Regions from separate parts of the Stappia sp. ABD4_338 genome, predicted to be linked through region 1. Evidence: riboswitches for the same ligand, from Rfam matches in the RefSeq annotation. Region 1 holds a riboswitch; each other region holds the start of a gene.
The links. Region 1 has a riboswitch for cobalamin ahead of ACYX4S_RS16830 (aromatic ring-hydroxylating oxygenase subunit alpha). Riboswitches for the same ligand answer to the same signal wherever they lie in the genome.
Positions count from the first base shown of each region.

Region 2: it holds a riboswitch for cobalamin, as region 1 does, so the genes downstream of both, metE (5-methyltetrahydropteroyltriglutamate--homocysteine S-methyltransferase) here and ACYX4S_RS16830 (aromatic ring-hydroxylating oxygenase subunit alpha) in region 1, are expected to answer to the same signal.
Region 3: it holds a riboswitch for cobalamin, as region 1 does, so the genes downstream of both, cobU (bifunctional adenosylcobinamide kinase/adenosylcobinamide-phosphate guanylyltransferase) here and ACYX4S_RS16830 (aromatic ring-hydroxylating oxygenase subunit alpha) in region 1, are expected to answer to the same signal.
Region 4: it holds a riboswitch for cobalamin, as region 1 does, so the genes downstream of both, ACYX4S_RS08765 (ABC transporter substrate-binding protein) here and ACYX4S_RS16830 (aromatic ring-hydroxylating oxygenase subunit alpha) in region 1, are expected to answer to the same signal.

Region 1 is NZ_CM149982.1:3,744,144-3,748,367, forward strand. Features, by position in the region: gene ACYX4S_RS16820 (EAL domain-containing protein) at 1-546, shown strand, start outside; gene ACYX4S_RS16825 (c-type cytochrome) at 748-1,155, opposite strand; cobalamin riboswitch at 1,361-1,571, shown strand; gene ACYX4S_RS16830 (aromatic ring-hydroxylating oxygenase subunit alpha) at 1,689-2,921, shown strand; gene ACYX4S_RS16835 (FAD-binding oxidoreductase) at 2,918-4,000, shown strand; gene nrdF (class 1b ribonucleoside-diphosphate reductase subunit beta) at 4,035-4,224, opposite strand, start outside.
Region 2 is NZ_CM149982.1:3,330,977-3,335,200, reverse strand. Features, by position in the region: gene ACYX4S_RS15010 (acyl-CoA thioesterase) at 1-230, opposite strand, end outside; gene metE (5-methyltetrahydropteroyltriglutamate--homocysteine S-methyltransferase) at 227-2,611, opposite strand; cobalamin riboswitch at 2,724-2,952, opposite strand; gene ACYX4S_RS15000 (LysR family transcriptional regulator) at 3,046-3,927, opposite strand; gene ACYX4S_RS14995 (proton-conducting transporter transmembrane domain-containing protein) at 4,030-4,224, shown strand, end outside.
Region 3 is NZ_CM149982.1:2,389,146-2,393,369, reverse strand. Features, by position in the region: gene ACYX4S_RS10825 (ABC transporter permease) at 1-212, opposite strand, end outside; gene ACYX4S_RS10820 (VOC family protein) at 614-1,498, shown strand; tRNA gene ACYX4S_RS10815 (tRNA-Asn) at 1,650-1,724, opposite strand; cobalamin riboswitch at 1,913-2,149, shown strand; gene cobU (bifunctional adenosylcobinamide kinase/adenosylcobinamide-phosphate guanylyltransferase) at 2,309-2,851, shown strand; gene cobW (cobalamin biosynthesis protein CobW) at 2,848-3,939, shown strand; gene cobN (cobaltochelatase subunit CobN) at 4,004-4,224, shown strand, end outside.
Region 4 is NZ_CM149982.1:1,887,785-1,892,008, forward strand. Features, by position in the region: gene ACYX4S_RS08755 (helix-turn-helix transcriptional regulator) at 1-600, shown strand, start outside; gene ACYX4S_RS08760 (acyl-homoserine-lactone synthase) at 712-1,365, shown strand; cobalamin riboswitch at 1,704-1,908, shown strand; gene ACYX4S_RS08765 (ABC transporter substrate-binding protein) at 2,053-3,066, shown strand; gene ACYX4S_RS08770 (FecCD family ABC transporter permease) at 3,063-4,100, shown strand; gene ACYX4S_RS08775 (ABC transporter ATP-binding protein) at 4,097-4,224, shown strand, end outside.

The DNA.
Region 1 (4,224 bases):
CAGACGTATGTGGTGGTCGGCCTGTCAGCCTGTTCGCTGCGGGATGCAACGCTGGTGGAGGAGATCGACCGCCTGCTGACCCGCTCCGGCCTCCCGCCGGAAGCGCTGGAAATCGAGGTCGCGGACGAAGCCGCCCTGTCCCAGAGCGAGGACGTCATCGCGACGCTCTCGCGCCTTTCGGAACATGGCGTGCGCCTCGCACTCAGCACCTTCGGCAAGGGGAACGCGGTGCTGACGCTGCTCGCACGGCTGCGCCCGCAAGTGCTCACGATCAACAAGACGCTCCTGTGCGAGAGCGTGCCAAGCGACTGTCGCGCCGACGTGGCGGCACTTGCGAACATGGCCGAGACACTGGGCGCCAGAACGCTGATCGAAGGTGTGGCAACCGATGCCGACCTGGACATGGCCCGCGACGCAGCTTGCGCCCTTGCGGAGGGGCCGGGCGTGTCGCCCCCTCTCGCGGCACCGGATATCTGCGCCTTCGCCCGCGCCCTGCGCAGCGGCGCTCCCCGACCGGCCAGGATCGCGACGCCATCCGCCACCTGAGATCCGGCCCGGTCAGCTCCTCAGGTATTTTATGAGCGCGAGCACGATCAGGACGACCAGGACAAGGCCTAGGAGCATGGGCCAGCCGCCGAAGCCCCAGCCGTGCGAACCGTACATGTCTTGCATCATGGCGTTTTCTCCTTCTGCCTGCCCCGGAAGGGGCCGGGGATCGCGACACGGCGGGCAGATCCGCCGATCGTGTCACTCGATGCCGTTGGCGCGCTGGATGCTGCGCACATAGGCCGTGATCCTGTCGACGTCCCGCGTGCCGACGCCCTCGACCGGGGGCATGTTCCCGAACGTCCAGTGATGGGCGCGCACCCCGTTGCGAACCGCAAGCCGGAAGGCGAGATCGGCATGATGGGCGGGCGCGTAAATCCGCTGAACGAGCGAGGGTCCGATGTCCGTTCCGCCAGCGTTTTCCCCGTGACACGATGCACAGTTCGCGGCGAAAAGCCGTTTCCCCTCAAGGGCGGCGCCCGAAAGCCGGGGAACGTGCAACCCGGCCTTTGGCGCGGTCGCCCCCGGCGCCCCGGGGCGGAGCATCAGCCAGCCGGCGACGATCACCGCCACGACCGCGACACTCCATCCGACAGCCTTCATCGTCATTGCGCCATCCCGTGATCCGGTCCGCGACGGAGCGGCCCCACGCCAGTTCATCGCGCCCAGGGTGGGGCTTCCCCTTCCGGGAAGGTCAAGCGCCTTCGCCACCGGCATGCCGGAGCCGCGCGAGAATGTCGCACGCGCCGCCGGGAGGTCCGTTTCGAACAAGCGATTGTCGCATCCAAGGCATCGAAGGGCCATGGCGAAGCTATTCTGTCGCGACATGTCAGGTGCGGCCGCGGGCACATGCAGGCGGTCGAGAATTGGGAAGCCGGTGAGAAACCGGCACTGCCCCCGCAACGGTAAGGAACGGACAAGACCGCGACACAGGCCACCGGGGAGGAGCCTCCGGGAAGGCGTCGGGGAAGCGGCGAAAGCCAGATGTTCCAAGTCCGGAAACCAGCCCGACATGACGTCAAGCCGCGGGTGGCGGTGGGGGCGATCTCGTGCCGTGCCGCTCCCGGGCACCGCGCCGATCCCCTCCCGCGCATCCGCTTCATGTTATCGCCGGCGCATTCCGGCAAGGTGAGACCTGCATGATGAACGCAGACGCCAAGGCATACGACCTTCTGGCCCGGCGGGTGCCGCATCACTCGCTTGAACAGGCCTTCTACGCGGATCCCGCCATCCTCGCGCTGGACCTCGAGCACATCTTCTACCGCGACTGGCTCTACGCCACGCCGGCCTGCGCGCTGCCCAAGCCCGGCAGCTATGTCACCCACCGCGTCGGGGCGTTTCCGCTGGTGATCGTGCGCGGATCCGACGGCGCGATCCGTGCGTTCCACAACACCTGCCGACATCGCGGCTCGGTCATCTGCAAGGCTGCCTCCGGGCATGTGCCCAAGCTGGTCTGTCCCTACCACCAGTGGACCTACGAGCTCGACGGTCGGCTTCTCTGGGCCCGAGACATGGGTCCGGACTTCGATGCCTCGGCCCACGGGCTGAAGCCGGTGCACTGTCGGGAACTGGCGGGCCTCGTCTACATCTGCCTGGCCGACGAGGCGCCGGACTTCGACACTTTCGCCACGCAGGCCGGCCCCTATCTGGCTCCGCATGACCTGGGCAACGCGCGCATCGCGCACCAGTCCACGATCATCGAGAACGGCAACTGGAAGCTCGTGTGGGAGAACAACCGCGAGTGCTACCATTGCGGGGGAAACCACCCCGCCCTTTGCCGCAGCTTTCCCGACGACCCGGCCGTGACGGGCATGGAGAACGGCGAGACGCCGCCTCACCTGCAGGCGCATGTCTCGCGCTGCGAGGCGGCCGGACTTCCCTCGCGCTTCCATCTCGCCGACAGCGGCCAGTACCGCCTCGCCCGCATGCCGCTTAAGACCGGCGCGAGAAGCTACACGATGACCGGCAACGCGGCCGTCGGGCGGCCGCTCGGCCGGGTGCCGCTGCCCGATGCGGGGGCGCTGCTGAAGTTCCATTATCCCACGACCTGGAACCACTTCCTGCCCGATCACTCGATCACCTTCCGCGTGACGCCGATCGGCCCGCAGCAGACCGAGGTCCAGACGACCTGGCTCGTCAACAAGGACGCCGTCGAGGGAGTGGACTACGACCTGAAGACGCTCACCGAGGTCTGGGAGGCGACCAACGACGAGGACCGTCGCGTGGTCGAGGACAACCAGGTCGGCATCAATTCGCCCGCCTACGCTCCCGGCCCCTATTCGCCGGTCCAGGAAAGCGGTGTCGACCAGTTCGTGGACTGGTACTGCGCCACCCTTGCAAGCCGTCTCGCCCCGCTCCGGGAGGCCGCCGAATGAGAATGCCCCACCCGCAGATCTCGCATCCGGTCGTCGTGTGGGACGGAAGCGAGGAGCTCGAGTGCGTCTCGGTCATTCCCGAGGCGCCGAACGTTGCAAGCTTCTGCTTCCAGTCCCCCTCGGGGGCGGTGTTCTCCTATGTGCCGGGCCAGTTCCTGACACTGGAGCTGCCGGTGCCGGGCGGTCCGCTCTACCGCACCTACACCATCTCCTCCTCGCCCTCGCGACCGATGTCGATCTCGGTCACGGTCAAGGCGCAGGAGGGAAGCCTCGGCACCCGATGGATGCTGGACAATCTGCGTCCGGGCGTCAGGATCCGGGCAAGCGCGCCGGCCGGCTCCTTCTCCAGCCAGCTCCATCCGGCGGACAAGTACCTGTTCATCTCCGCGGGCTCCGGCATCACGCCGATGATGTCGATGACCACGTGGATGTTCGACCTCGGGCGCCCCGCCGACGTCGTCTTCGTCAACTGCGCCAGGCGTCCCTCGGAGATCATCTTCCGCCAGCGCCTGGAGCACATGGCGAGCCGCTTCCCCGAGATCGACCTGAAATTCGTCGTCGAGGAGACCGACCGCTTCCTGCCCTGGACAGGGTACCAGGGCACGTTCAACCAGCTCATGCTGGGCCTGATGGCACAGGACTACCTGGAGCGCGAGGTGTTCTGCTGCGGCCCCGAACCCTTCATGCAGGCGGTGCGCGAGGCATTGACGGGCCTCGGCTTCGACATGTCCCGCTACCATCAGGAGAGCTTCCATGCGCCGGTGCCGGAGGCGGCGGAGGACCCGGTCGAGGGCGACGTCGTTCCGGACGCGGCCGCGATGGCGGAGGTCGCCTTCGCGCTGTCGGGGGTGACGCAGCCCTGTGCCGAGACCGACACCATTCTCGCCACCGCCCGCAACGCCGGGCTCAACATTCCCTCGGGCTGCACCTTCGGCGTCTGCGGAACCTGCAAGATCCGCAAAATTTCCGGCCAGGTGCACATGGTCCACAACGGCGGCATCACCGACGAGGACGTGGAAGCGGGCTACGTGCTCGCCTGCTGCTCCCACCCCATCGGACAGGTCGAGGTGGAAGCCTGAACCGGGTCGGCGCGGGACTGCGGACGGGCACGCCTCAGAAGTCCCAGTCCTCGTCCCGCGTCGCCACGGCCTTGCCGATCACATAGGACGAGCCCGAACCGGAAAAGAAGTCGTGGTTCTCGTCCGCGTTGGGCGAAAGCGCCGCCATGATCGCGGGATTCACCCGGCAGACCTCGTCGGGAAAAAGCTGCTCGAAGCCGAGGTTCTGAAGCGCCTTGTTGGCG
Region 2 (4,224 bases), 410 kb from region 1:
CGCGAGACACGGCCCGTCAGTTCGATGATGTCGCCAAGCGTCGCGGGCGTCTCGAAGTCGATGCGCTCGCAGGAGGCGGTGACGAAGTCGACGGGAGCGTGGCGCGCGGCGGTGATGAAGGCCACCTTGTCCATCTGCGACAGGCCGACGCCGCCGAACAGGGTGCCGTGGTGGTTGGTGTCGCCGGGAAAGACGATGTCCACCAGCCGCGTTGTGGCGGGCGCGCTCATTCGGCCGCCTCGCTGAGTTCGGCGCGGATCTCGCGCGCCGCCGCAACCATGTTGGCAAGGGCGGCCCGCACCTCCGGCCAGCCGCGCGTCTTCAGGCCGCAGTCCGGATTGACCCAGAGCTGGTCGTCGGCAAGCCGTTCTCGGGCGAGGCGCAGCAGCTCCGCCATTTCCTCGACCGGGGGCACGCGCGGCGAGTGGATGTCGTAGACGCCCGGGCCGATCTCGTTGGGATAGGCCCCAGCGCGGAATGCGCCGAGAAGCTCCATGTGAGAGCGCGAGGTCTCGATGGAAATCACGTCCGCGTCCATCCCGGCGATGGCATCGAGAATGTCGTTGAACTCCGAGTAGCACATGTGGGTGTGGATCTGGGTCTCGTCCGAGACCACGCAGGCGGAGAGGCGGAAGGCCTCAGTCGCCCAGTCGAGATACGCCGGCCAGTCGTCCTTTCGCAGTGGCAGCCCCTCGCGCAGCGCGGCCTCGTCGATCTGGATGATCCGCGCGCCGGCGGCCTCCAGGTCGCGCACCTCGTCGCGGATCGCCAGCGCGATCTGGCGGCACACGGTCTCGCGCGGCAGGTCGTCGCGCACGAACGACCAGTTCAGGATCGTGACGGGACCGGTGAGCATTCCCTTGAGCGGCTTGCACGTCAGCGCCTGCGCCTGCTGCCACCTTGCCACGGTCATCGGCTTCGGACGGGCCACGTCGCCATAGACGATCGGCGGGCGCACGCAGCGCGACCCGTAACTCTGCACCCAGGCGTTGCGGGTGAAGGCGAAGCCCGACAGCCGTTCGCCGAAGTACTGGACCATGTCGTTTCGCTCGAACTCGCCATGGACCAGAACGTCGAGGCCGATCTCCTCCTGGAAACGGATGGCCCGCGCGGTCTCCTCCGCGAGGAAATGCTCGTAGTCGCCGTCCGAGAGCCTGCCCCTGGCGTGGGCCGCGCGTGCCTTGCGCACCTCCGCCGTCTGCGGGAAGGACCCGATCGTGGTCGTGGGAAACGCGGGCAGGTCGAGGAGCCGCCTCTGTCGTTCGGCGCGGTCCGCGAACGGGCTCTCGCGCCGGCTCATCCGTGGGGTGACGGCGGCAAGTCGCGCGGCAACGGCTGCGTCATGCACGCGCGGCGAGGCCGCGCGCGACGCCACGGCGGCGCTGGAAGCGGCAAGGACCTCGCCGACCGCGTCCCGTCCGCTTTGCAGCGCCGTTGCGATCACCTGCAGCTCTTCCATCTTCTGCACGCCGAAGGCGAGCCAGCTCGCGATCTCGGGATCGAGGTCGTCTTCCTGAGCCAGATCGACCGGCACGTGCAGCAGCGAGCACGACGGCGCGATCTCGATCCGGTCGGCCCTGCGGGTCGCCAGCACCGGCTCCAGCCGGTCGAGCAGGGCGGAAAGGTCCGTCCGCCAGACGTTGCGCCCGTCCACGACCCCGAGAGACAGCAACATCTCGCGCGGCGCCCTTTCGACGAGTGGGACGAGCTGTCCGGGTGCGCGGACCAGGTCGGCGTGCAGGCCGGCGACCGGCAGCGAGACGGCAAGGTCGAGCGCGTCGCCAAGCGGGCCGAAGTAGGTCGCCAGCAGGACGCGGATGTCCGGCACCGCGCGTGCGAAGGCCGAATAGGCCCGGTGCAGGGCGGTGTGCGTCGGGGCGTCGATGTCGCCCGCCAGGCAGGGTTCGTCGATCTGCACCCAGTCGGCGCCGACCTCGGCAAGCCGTGCGAGAAGATCCGCATAGACCGGGACAAGCCGGTCGAGCAGGGCGAGCGGATTGACGTCGGGCGTCACCGCCTTGGCCAGCTTGAGGAAGGTGACGGGACCAAGCAGCACCGGTCGTGTGTGATAGCCGAGCGCCTTGGCCTCCAGGAAATGGTCGAGCGGCTTGGTGTCGGCAAGCGTGAAGCGCTGGTCGCCGGTGAGTTCCGGCACGAGATAGTGGTAGTTGGTGTCGAACCACTTGGTCATTTCCAGCGCCGCGACACCGCCTTCCCGGGGTGTGCCGCCGTGTCCGGCATGGCCGCAGCCATCGGCGTCCGGGCTGCCGGCGCTTGAGGTGCCGCGTGCCATGGCGAAACGGGTTGCGAGCGGCACGGGCCCGCCCGACCAGCCGAAGCGCTCGGGAATCGCGCCGACCATGACCGCCGTGTCGAGCACGTGGTCGTAGAGCGAGAAGTCGCCGCTCGGGATCTGGGTGATGCCGAGCGCGTGCTGCCGCGCCCAACCGGCCGCGCGCAGGGCGGCGGCGGTCTCCTCGAGCGCCGTTTCGTCGAGACGGCCGGCCCAATGGGCCTCGAGTGCGGATTTCAGCTCGCGGCGCGGACCGATCCGCGGGACGCCGAGCGTGGCTGTTGCCAGGGAATGTATGGGAAGCGAAACGGAAGCCATCGGCTTGAACCCCAAATGTTGGGGGCAAAGGCCGAGCGGACGTGTGCGGACACGTGAGCGGAAGGAGCCTCCCGCACGGCCGCATACGCACCACCGGGACACCCCGCCCAGGGACGATCATGATGACGTGGCAGGTCTCCTGGCTCGCGGGTCGTCGCGCGCATCCTGCCTTCCCGGGGGTGGCCGTGGCCGGTCCCAGTGGCGTGAACGGATGCGGGCTCGCCGCTTACAGTTGCGGGGGCAGCTCCGGCCTTGCCATGTCGCCATGGCGCACCGGATTCCCTCTTGGCCGTCACGACACCGGCAGGCGGCGCGACGGAACCACGACGCCACCAGACTGCGCCCGTCGTTCGCTCCTGTCAAGATGATATAAAGGAATGTTTATGTGTTTATATTGATCTTGAGGGCCGGTGCGGAAACCCTGTGTCCCGCGTCTATTTCCCGTCCAGGGCGAAGGCGGCGAGCACCTCGCCCACAAGCGGATTCGGAAACCGGCGATGCAGCGTCACGGCAAAGAAGCGCTCGCTGATTCCCTCCAGCCGATGCAGTTCGGCCAGTGTTCCGGCCGCCAGTTCGTCCCGCACCACGATCGGGGCGAGCACGGCAAGGCCCACCTTCTCGCGCGCGAGAAGACGCAGCATGGCCATGTCATCGGCTTCTGCCGCGATCCTCGGCACGACCCCGAGCCGACCGATCAGCACGTCGAAGGACGCGCGCAGCGCCGCCTCCGGTGTCGGCAGGATGAGCGGTTCGCTTGCCAGCAGGTCGGCAAGCGCGCGGCCCGCGAACTCGGGCGGTCCGACAAGGCTCACGGGCTGTTCCGAAAGGGCGTGCACCAGATAGGGGCTCGCCGCATCGCGTCCGGGCACCAGGTTCGTCAGCACCACGTCGAGCGACAAGGCCTCGAGGGCGCGCAGCAGGTCCGCCTGTGAGCCCGAGCGCAGGATCACTTCCACGTCGGACCGTCCGGCAAGCGGCATCAGGAAGCGGAGCTGGAAGTTGCGCGACAGCGTCGCGAGCGCGCCGACCCGCAGTGCGCGCCGCACATTACCCGTGTTGCGCAGCGTGGCCGTCAGGTCGTCCGCCGTGCGGAAGATCGCCTCCGCGTGGTCGAGGGCGATCCGTCCGGCCTCGCTGAGCACGAGGCCGCGCCCGCGCCGCTCGAACAGGTCATGGCCGAGCGACGCCTCCAGCGCCTTGATCTGGGTCGACAGGGCGGATTGCGACAGGTTCAGCTCGCGCGCCGCCCCGGTCAGCGTGCCCTTGCGGGCAACGGCGCGGAACAGGCGCAGGTGATGCAGGTTCAGAACGGACATTGTTCTTATATATAGAACGATATCGAAGATAATATGTAATTTTTTGAAATCGTTCGAAACGTTATTGGCATGGGCACCGCTCACTTCCGAGGACGCCCCGCCATGTTCGTTTCGCTTCCGCTCTCCCTGCTCGCACCGTCGGTGCTGCTTGCCGCGGCGCTTGTCCTTGCCGTGCGTCCCGGCCGCCGGCCGACGGGCATCGGCTGGCTGCCGCAGGGGGCCGCGCTTGCGGCACTGGGGCTGGCTCTCGCCGCCCTGTGCCAGGAGCTTCTTCACGGTCCGCTGCAGGTGTCGTTC
Region 3 (4,224 bases), 1.4 Mb from region 1:
CCCATGAGCGCATTGAGCACGACGGTTGCCGTTGTTCGTCCGGGAAACGCGAAGGCCCCCACGCAGGCGCCGAGAGGCAGGCCGATCACGCAGGAAATGACGACCGCGCTCAGCGTCACGCGCAGCGACAGGCCGATGATCTCCAGGAGATCGGCGTCACCGGACAGGATAAGCCCGACTGCTTCCGCAAGGACGGACGAGAAGCTTTCCATATGCGCGTTTTCTCCCTCTCATGGGAAGAGATACATTATTTCGCACATATATCCATGTCACGTGACGTCTTTGCATCGCGTTTTTTACGCGGCGCGGCATTGAAAACCCGTTTTTCGCCAATGAACGACAGGTCATCCACGGATTTTCGAAATGCTCAGAATAAAAAAGCATAAAATGACACAAAAAGCAGGAGGGCCAATCCTTGGCAGGCCTTGATGTGTTCATGCGGTCACATGAAGCGATTGCGGCAGGTTTATCGTTCATGAAATGGAGACAATAAGCTCACGATTTACGCGATTGTCTTTGCGTCGGGGCGCTACCAGATTGAGGGCACATTCAGCGGCATCCGGTGTTGCGTGATCGCAATGACCGTCCGGCCGCGCGTGCACAGGAGCAGGAAATGTCAGTATCCAGCGAGCCGAAAAACGCTGCCGCCTTCAACATGGATGCGGTGCCCATGCGCGTCGGGCGCGTCGGCCTGAGGGTGCGGGACCTGTCCGCGACGGCGCGTTTCTATCGCGACGTGATCGGCCTGCAGGAACTGGAGCGTGTGGCGGGGCGTGTCGTTCTCGGTGCCGGTGCGGTGCCTCTGGTGGAGCTGGACGAGCGACCGGATCTCGCGCCAGTCAGCGCCCGCGAGGCCGGGCTCTTCCATACGGCGTTCCTGCTGCCGACGCGCGGCGATCTGGGGCGCTGGCTTTCTCACGCGGCCGGTCTCGGTGCGCGCATCGAAGGGGCGTCGGATCACATCGTGAGCGAGGCGGTCTATCTCAGCGACCCGGAAGGGAACGGCATCGAGGTCTATGCGGATCGTCCGGAGGCCGACTGGCGCACGCCGGACGGCACGGTGACCATGTCCACCGATCCGATGGACGTGGAGGGCGTGCTTGCCGCGGGCGAGGGGGCGGTCTGGCAGGGAATGCCGGAGGGCGGGCGTGTCGGGCACGTTCATCTCCGCGTCGGCGAGACCGGGGTGTCCGAGGGGTTCTACCGCGACGTGCTCGGCTTCGACATCAGTGCCCACTATCCGGGCGCAAGCTTCTTCGGATCCGGAGGATACCATCACCAGCTTGCCGGGAACGTGTGGGGCAGTCGTGGCGCGGGTGCGCGCGATCCGAACCGCGCCGGCCTGGACTTCGTGGAAATTCTTGCCAGGGATCCCGGGCATGTGTCGAGCGTGCGGGAGCGGGCCGGGGACGCCGGAGTGGCGTTGAACGAGGCCGGACAAGGCGGCGTCTCGCTTGCCGATCCGTGGGGAACACGGATTCATCTTCGTGCCGCCTAGGGGGCTGCCCCATAGAAGAGGCGTGTCCGGCGTGAAAGCGTCGAGGCCATCGGTCATCGTTCGCCTGCGGGAGTGCTCGCGGGCGGCGTGACTCGTCGTTCCGCGCTGATTGGCGGCTGTACGTTTGCGATGTGGGGGAGAAAGAGGGCAGTGGCTCCCCGGGCCGGATTCGAACCAGCGACCAAGCGGTTAACAGCCGCTTGCTCTACCACTGAGCTACCGGGGATCACTGTCGCGGCGCTCTTGAGCACCGCGTCGGTGGGAGGCGTATAGCAAACGCCGTGCGGATTTGCCAAGCCTTTTGTCGTCATGTTTTCCACAGAAGCGAAAAAATCGCGCCGGGCGGCGGCGGCGATTTGGTGCTGGTCAGGGGCTTCCAGGTCCCGGATCCGCTTGTTGTGTGGCGTTTGCCGGGCTAAGAATGAGGTCCGGTCCTTTCCGACGGACGAAGTCCGAGGGAGAGGGGAAAGTCGGAATACGGTGGGGGACGACCCAATTCGGGGTCCCGAATCCGTAGCTGCCCCCGCAACTGTGAGCGGCGAGCCTTCCTGCAGAGACCACTGGACGCTCCAACGCGGTTGGGCGCCCGGGAAGGGCAGGGCAAGGCGGCGACCCGCGAGCCAGGAGACGAGCCGGATGACACGCGGCGGAAATGAGCGCCGCGTCCCGAAACGTCACAGCCGTCGGGTGGACGGCAGGAGGCTCACATGACGCGTTTCCACGCGCTTCCTCATCATACCTTTTCCGTGATTCCACGGTCCGCCGAACAGGCTTCGTGTCATCCCGCGCACTGCCGCCGGGCCTGATACCGTGCGCTGCCGAAGCGTTCTGGTGACCGGAGGAGCCCGTTCGGGCAAGAGCTCCCACGCGGAGGCGTTGGTCTCCGCCAGCGGACTTGCACGCGTCTATCTCGCGACCTCCGTCGCCGAGGACGGCGAGATGCGCGCGCGTGTCGCCCGTCATGTGGAGGCCCGTGGGCTGGGGTGGGAGACGATCGAGGAACCCCTCGATATCGCCGGCGCGATCACGACCCGAAGCGCGCCCGGAACGGCCGTTCTCGTCGATTGCCTGACGCTTTGGCTCTCGAACCTGATGTTCCGCGATGCCGATCTTCCGGCCGAGACGGACCGCCTGGCGGCGGCGCTTCAAGCCGCTGGCGGGCCCGTGGTTCTGGTGACCAACGAGGTCGGCTCCGGCATCGTGCCCGACAATGCGCTTGCCCGCCGTTTCCGCGACGAGCAGGGGCGCCTCAATCGCAAGATCGCGGCGAGTGTGGAGGCGGTGGTTCTCGTCGCCTGCGGCTTGCCGCTCGTTCTCAAGCCGAATTCCCTCCAACCGGAGATTACCCTATGAGCACGCCTGCAAGCGGCAAGATCCCGGCCACGATCATCACCGGCTTCCTGGGGGCCGGAAAGACGACTCTTCTCTCCAACCTCCTGCGGGACGCGAAGGGCAAGCGCATCGCGCTCATCGTCAACGAGTTCGGCGACATGGGCTTCGACGGCTCGCTGGTGGACGGTTGCGCCGATCCCGATTGCGCGGCGGACGACGTGGTGGAACTGACCAACGGCTGCATCTGCTGCACGGTCGCCGACGACTTCCTGCCGACGATGGAAATGCTCGTCTCGCGCGACGAGGCGCCCGATCACATCGTGATCGAGACGTCCGGTCTTGCGCTGCCGCAGCCCCTGGTCAGGGCCTTTTCCTGGCCCAGCGTCAAGACACGCGTCACCGTCGATGCCGTTGTGACGGTGGTCGATGCGGCGGCCGTCGCCGAAGGGCGGGTGGTCGCGGACGAGGCCGCCCTTGCCGCTCAGCGCGCGGCCGACGAGGCGCTCGATCACGAAAGCCCGGTGGAAGAGCTTTTCGAGGACCAGCTCGTCTGCGCCGATCTCGTCGTGCTCAACAAAGCCGATCTCGTGGATGCGGACGCGCTCGCCCGCGTCCGCGAAACCGTCTCGGCGCGGGTGCGGCCGGCGGTCGAGATCGTCGCGGCGGAAAAGGGGTATCTTGCCGGCGATGTGCTGCTCGGGCGTTTCAGTGCCTCGGAGGAGGACATGACGGGCCGGGAAAGCCACCACGAAAGCCATCATCATCACGATGATCACGACCATGACGATCACGATCATGACCACCATCACCACGACCACGATCATGACGAGTTCGAGAGCCATGTGGTGACCTTGCCGGCCTTTGCCTCCCTGAAGGAACTCGAACAGCGCGTTGCCGCTGCGATGGCCATGCCCGGGGTGCTGCGCATCAAGGGAGCGGTGGAGATTGCGGGCAAGGCCGCTCCGGCAATGGTGCAGGCGGTCGGGCCACGCGTGGAGGCATGGTTTGCAAAGGATGCCCGCGCGCCGGGCCGGGTGGTTGTGATCGGTCTCGCCGGCTTCGACCCCATCCGCATCGAGGGGCTTCTGGCCCGCTCCGAAGCAGCCTGAGACCGGTCCTTCTCGGACGGAAACACCCGGGACCGTGCCACGTTCCCGGGGAACGGGAGACGACATGCACATTCTCGCCGGCAGAAGCGGACGCATCGACCAGGGGGAGGAGGCCGTCGATCTCGGCCAGTCGCCGGCGGATGTCATCGTGCTCTCGGCCGCCGATACGGAACTGGCGTCTCTGAACGCCGTTGCCGGCGCGTTGGGCGAGGAAGGGCCGCAACTGCGGCTCGCCAATCTCATGGCGTTGTCCCATCCCTATTCCGTCGATCTTTACGCCGACAA
Region 4 (4,224 bases), 1.9 Mb from region 1:
TACTTCGCAACTCGGATACCCGAGGTCAGGATTGATGAGCCCCTAATTGCGGTTACCTACCAGGAGGAGTGGGTCCAGCATTACAAGGATGAGGGCTTCGTCGACATCGACCCAGTCGTTCCAGCCGGCCTTAGAAATCTGTTGCCGACGGATTGGTCAACGTTCGACCGCTCCAAGCCCGAGACAAAACGCTTTTTTGGGGAGGCCAATGAATTCGGTGTTGGATCGCAGGGGCTGACCATTCCGATCCGCGGGGCACACGGCGCGATAGCCATGCTCTCAATCACAAGCAATGATGACGGAAACGAATGGGCATTGATGCGAAAGCATCTGATGCGAGAGTTCCAGATCGTTGCGGCAGCAACACACGACATGATCCTTCGCATCAATGGAGCTGAGCAACAGATTCCACGGCTGTCGCCACGCGAACTCGAATGCCTGCAATGGGCAGCTGAGGGGAAAACTTACGAAGACATAGCGATCATAATGAATCTTCGCAAAGGAACTGTGAAGTCATACATGGAAATTTCAAGAAGAAAATTGAACGCACTGAACACAACCCACACCGTGACTAGAGCAATTCGCTTGGGATTGATTTAAACCCCTCAGGTTTCCGCCATTCCAAAAACTACTCAACCCTGCCATTTTACGGAGTATTATAGAAAAAATCCCTTTGCAAAAATTGCACCATTCCAGCAAGGGGAGGTTGAAATGATCAGACTTATCCAGGGAATTGACCGCATTCAGCATCCGTTTGAAATCGACCGGATGCACACGATCCGGGCTCAGGTTTTCCATGACCGGCTTCGTTGGGCTGTGACCGTCGAAGACGGATGGGAGATCGATGTGTTCGACCAGTGCAATCCGCTGTACGTGATGTCGATCAACCCGGAAACCCAGGACGTGCGGGGATCTGTTCGCCTGCTGCCAACCACTGGCCCCAACATGCTCCGCGATGTGTTCTCGGACCTGCTTCCGGACGATCTTGAAGTGGCAGACCCTCTGATTTGGGAGAGCTCGCGATTTTCGATCGATCCCGACTATGCCTGTGCGGGACGAGGCCGCGGAAACGTCAATGAGGTCACGGGCGAGCTGCTGATCGGAATGGCGGAAGTCGGGATGCTCGTGGGACTGACCAGCATCGTTTCTGTCTACGATTCTGTTATGGCGCGATTGTTCAAGCGGGCAAACTGTGCTGCCAACACGATCGGTGTTCCGAAGAGGTATGGAAAGGTGATGGCCTACGCCGGGCTCTTCGACACGAACGCAGAAATGATCTCCTCTCTTCGGGAAGCAAGTGGCATCACAGGCCGGGTGCTCGAAAAGCCGGCTCCGACAGACCCCTTGGCGGCATTGCTCGCATAAAGTCTCCCGCAGCAAGGAACGGCTTAGACACAAGACGCTGGCGGGTGCTCGCCAGCGTCATCTCGTGATTTGGAACTAGATCCGAAGTCTGTCCTGCAGAGTGATCAGAGGTGGATCCTCGGTGCAGTACCAGCGGTGCCGCAAAGCCAGAACAGGGCTAATTTACGTGTGCGGACAACCAGATGAGCGGGGCACCCAGGACGCGTCTTGGCGGCGGTACCCCCCTCATACTCGCGCGGCCGGCCAGACAGAAGTTGACGTGCAGCGCGGAATACGCATCCCCGAGAGCCTTTTCAACCAGCAGATGAAGGCCCTTGCCTCTCCGATCACCTCTCGCCTAAAAGAAGCGTGTCACGGTTCCGCCAATTGAGCGCGGATGAAAAGGGAACACGGTGCGGATTACCCATCAGGGGCCAAAACCGGGGCTGCCCTCGCAACTGTAAGCGGCAAGTCCACCGTCAATGCCACTGGCCAAACGCCGGGAAGGTGACGGAGGACGCTCGAGCCGCAAGCCAGGAGACCTGCCGGGACAACGACCAACGAGCCGGACGAGGTGTGTCGGCGAGGTTGAGCTCGTCTCCGGCGAGTTCTGAACGGCAATGACCGCCAGTCCGTCGTCGCCATGCCCTCGTCTGCGTCAACTCCCTCGTTGTTCGAGCCATTCGAACTGCATCACGAGGAGACACGATGCGTTTTCCCCTTTTAACGGTCGCAGCCCTGTTCGCCTCCGTTTCGTACGGACAGGCTGAAAGCACCCGGTATCCGTTGACCCTGTCGAGCTGCGGGCATGAGATTACCTTCGAGCGGGCGCCAGAGAGTGTCGTCAGCGTTGGACAAAGCACGACGGAAATCCTCTACATGCTCGGCCTCGCGGACAAGGTGTCCGGGACCGCACTCTGGATAAACCCGGTTCTGCCCGAGTTCGCGGAGGTCAATTCCAGGATCGAGCGCCTTTCGGACAACGCCCCGAGTTTCGAGAGCGTCCTGGCCAAGCGGCCCGAGCTTGTCGTGACGGCCTATGAGTGGATGATCGGGCCGCAGGGTGTCGTCGGCACGCGCGAGATGTTCGACGATGCGAAGATCCCGAGCTGGATCATGCCGACCGAATGCGTCGGCAAGGACAACACGCAGACCATGGATGGCGAACGCTCGGTCATGTACGACCCCGCCCTGCTCTACCAGGGCATCAAGGAGCTCGCCCTGATCTTCGACGTTTCCGATCGCGGCGAGGAGCTCGTCTCCGAGCTGAAGGCCCGCGAAATCGCCGCCGTCAAGATGGCGCGCGATCTCGATCTTCCCGACAATGTGTCCGGTGTGTTCTGGTACTCGTCCGCGGATCTCGCGATCGATCCCTATGTCGCCGGCGTCAACGCGGTTCCCGGCTGGATGCTCTCCACCCTGGGTGTCTCAAACGTCGTAACCTCCCACGAGGAATGGCCGACGGTTGGCTGGGAAACGATTGCAACCGCCGACCCCACCTTCATCGTCGCGGCAGATATGGATCGCCGCCGCTTTCCGGCCGATGACATCGCGATCAAGCGGGAGTTTCTCGCGAGCGACCCTCTGACGCGGGAAATGGAAGCCGTGAAGGAAGGGCGTATCATCGTCATAGACGCCAACGCGATGGATCCGTCGGTGCGCTCCATATTCGCGCTCGAGGCGTTGGCACAAGCCCTGTCCGGATACGGTCTCGCCCAATGACGGGCAGCGCAGCGGTCCGCTCCGTGAGATGGCTGTGGCTGGCTCCCCCATTGCTGGCCGCTGCGCTTCTCCTTGCAACGGTTGTTGGAGAAACCCGTATCCCGCTCTCGACCGTTCTCCAGGTGCTTTCGGCAAAGCTCGGATTTTCCGATCAGACGCTCGACCCCATTCAGGCCAGCGTCATCTGGCACTATCGCCTGTCCAGGGCCGTTGTCGCGGCCAGCGGCGGAGCCGGGCTTGCGCTGTCCGGGATGATCCTGCAGGCGCTGCTGCGCAATCCGCTGGCTGAACCATACCTTCTCGGGATCTCGGCCGGTGCGTCCACCGGAGCTGTCACGGTCACCGTGGCGGGGGTGGGAGCTGGCGTCGTCAGCATGTCGGCAGGCGCATTTGTCGGGGCGCTAGCCGCCTTCGCACTTGTTGCGGTACTGGCGAAAGCGGCCGGCGGAGGGGTCGGTGTTCGGGGCGCCGGCATCATCATTCTCGCCGGCATTGCGGGATCGCAGATGTTCAATGCCCTCACGGCGTTGATCATCGCGCAGTCCGCCAGCGCGGAACAGGCACGCGGCATTATGTTCTGGCTGCTCGGTAACCTCTCCGGCGTACGCTGGCCCGATGTGCAACTGGCCCTGCCGATGGCCTTCCTCGGGATCGCGATATCCCTCTGGCACGCGCGAACACTCGACGCCTTTACCTTCGGCTCCGACAGTGCCGCCTCACTCGGCATCGACGTACGTCGCGCGCAGGCCATCCTCATCGCGACCGCTGCTTTCATGACGGCAATCGTTGTCTCGATTGCCGGCGCAATCGGCTTCGTGGGACTGGTCATTCCACATGCGATGCGCTTCCTGGTCGGCCCGCGTCATACCCGGCTTGTCCCCGCGACAGCGCTGGCCGGAGCGGTGTTCCTGGTCCTGTCCGACGTTGTCTCGCGGATCGTGATCCCCGGTCAGGTTCTGCCGATCGGGGTTATCACGGCACTGGTCGGCGCACCGGCCTTCGGCCTGATCATGGTCCGGGGGCGGCAGCGATGAACGACAGTCCCGAACTCGAGCTCTCCGGTGTCGGCTGGGCCACGCGGGGCCGATCGATTGTCTCCCATATCGACCTTCGACTGAAGCGGCGGGAAACGCTTGGTCTGATCGGCCCCAATGGGTC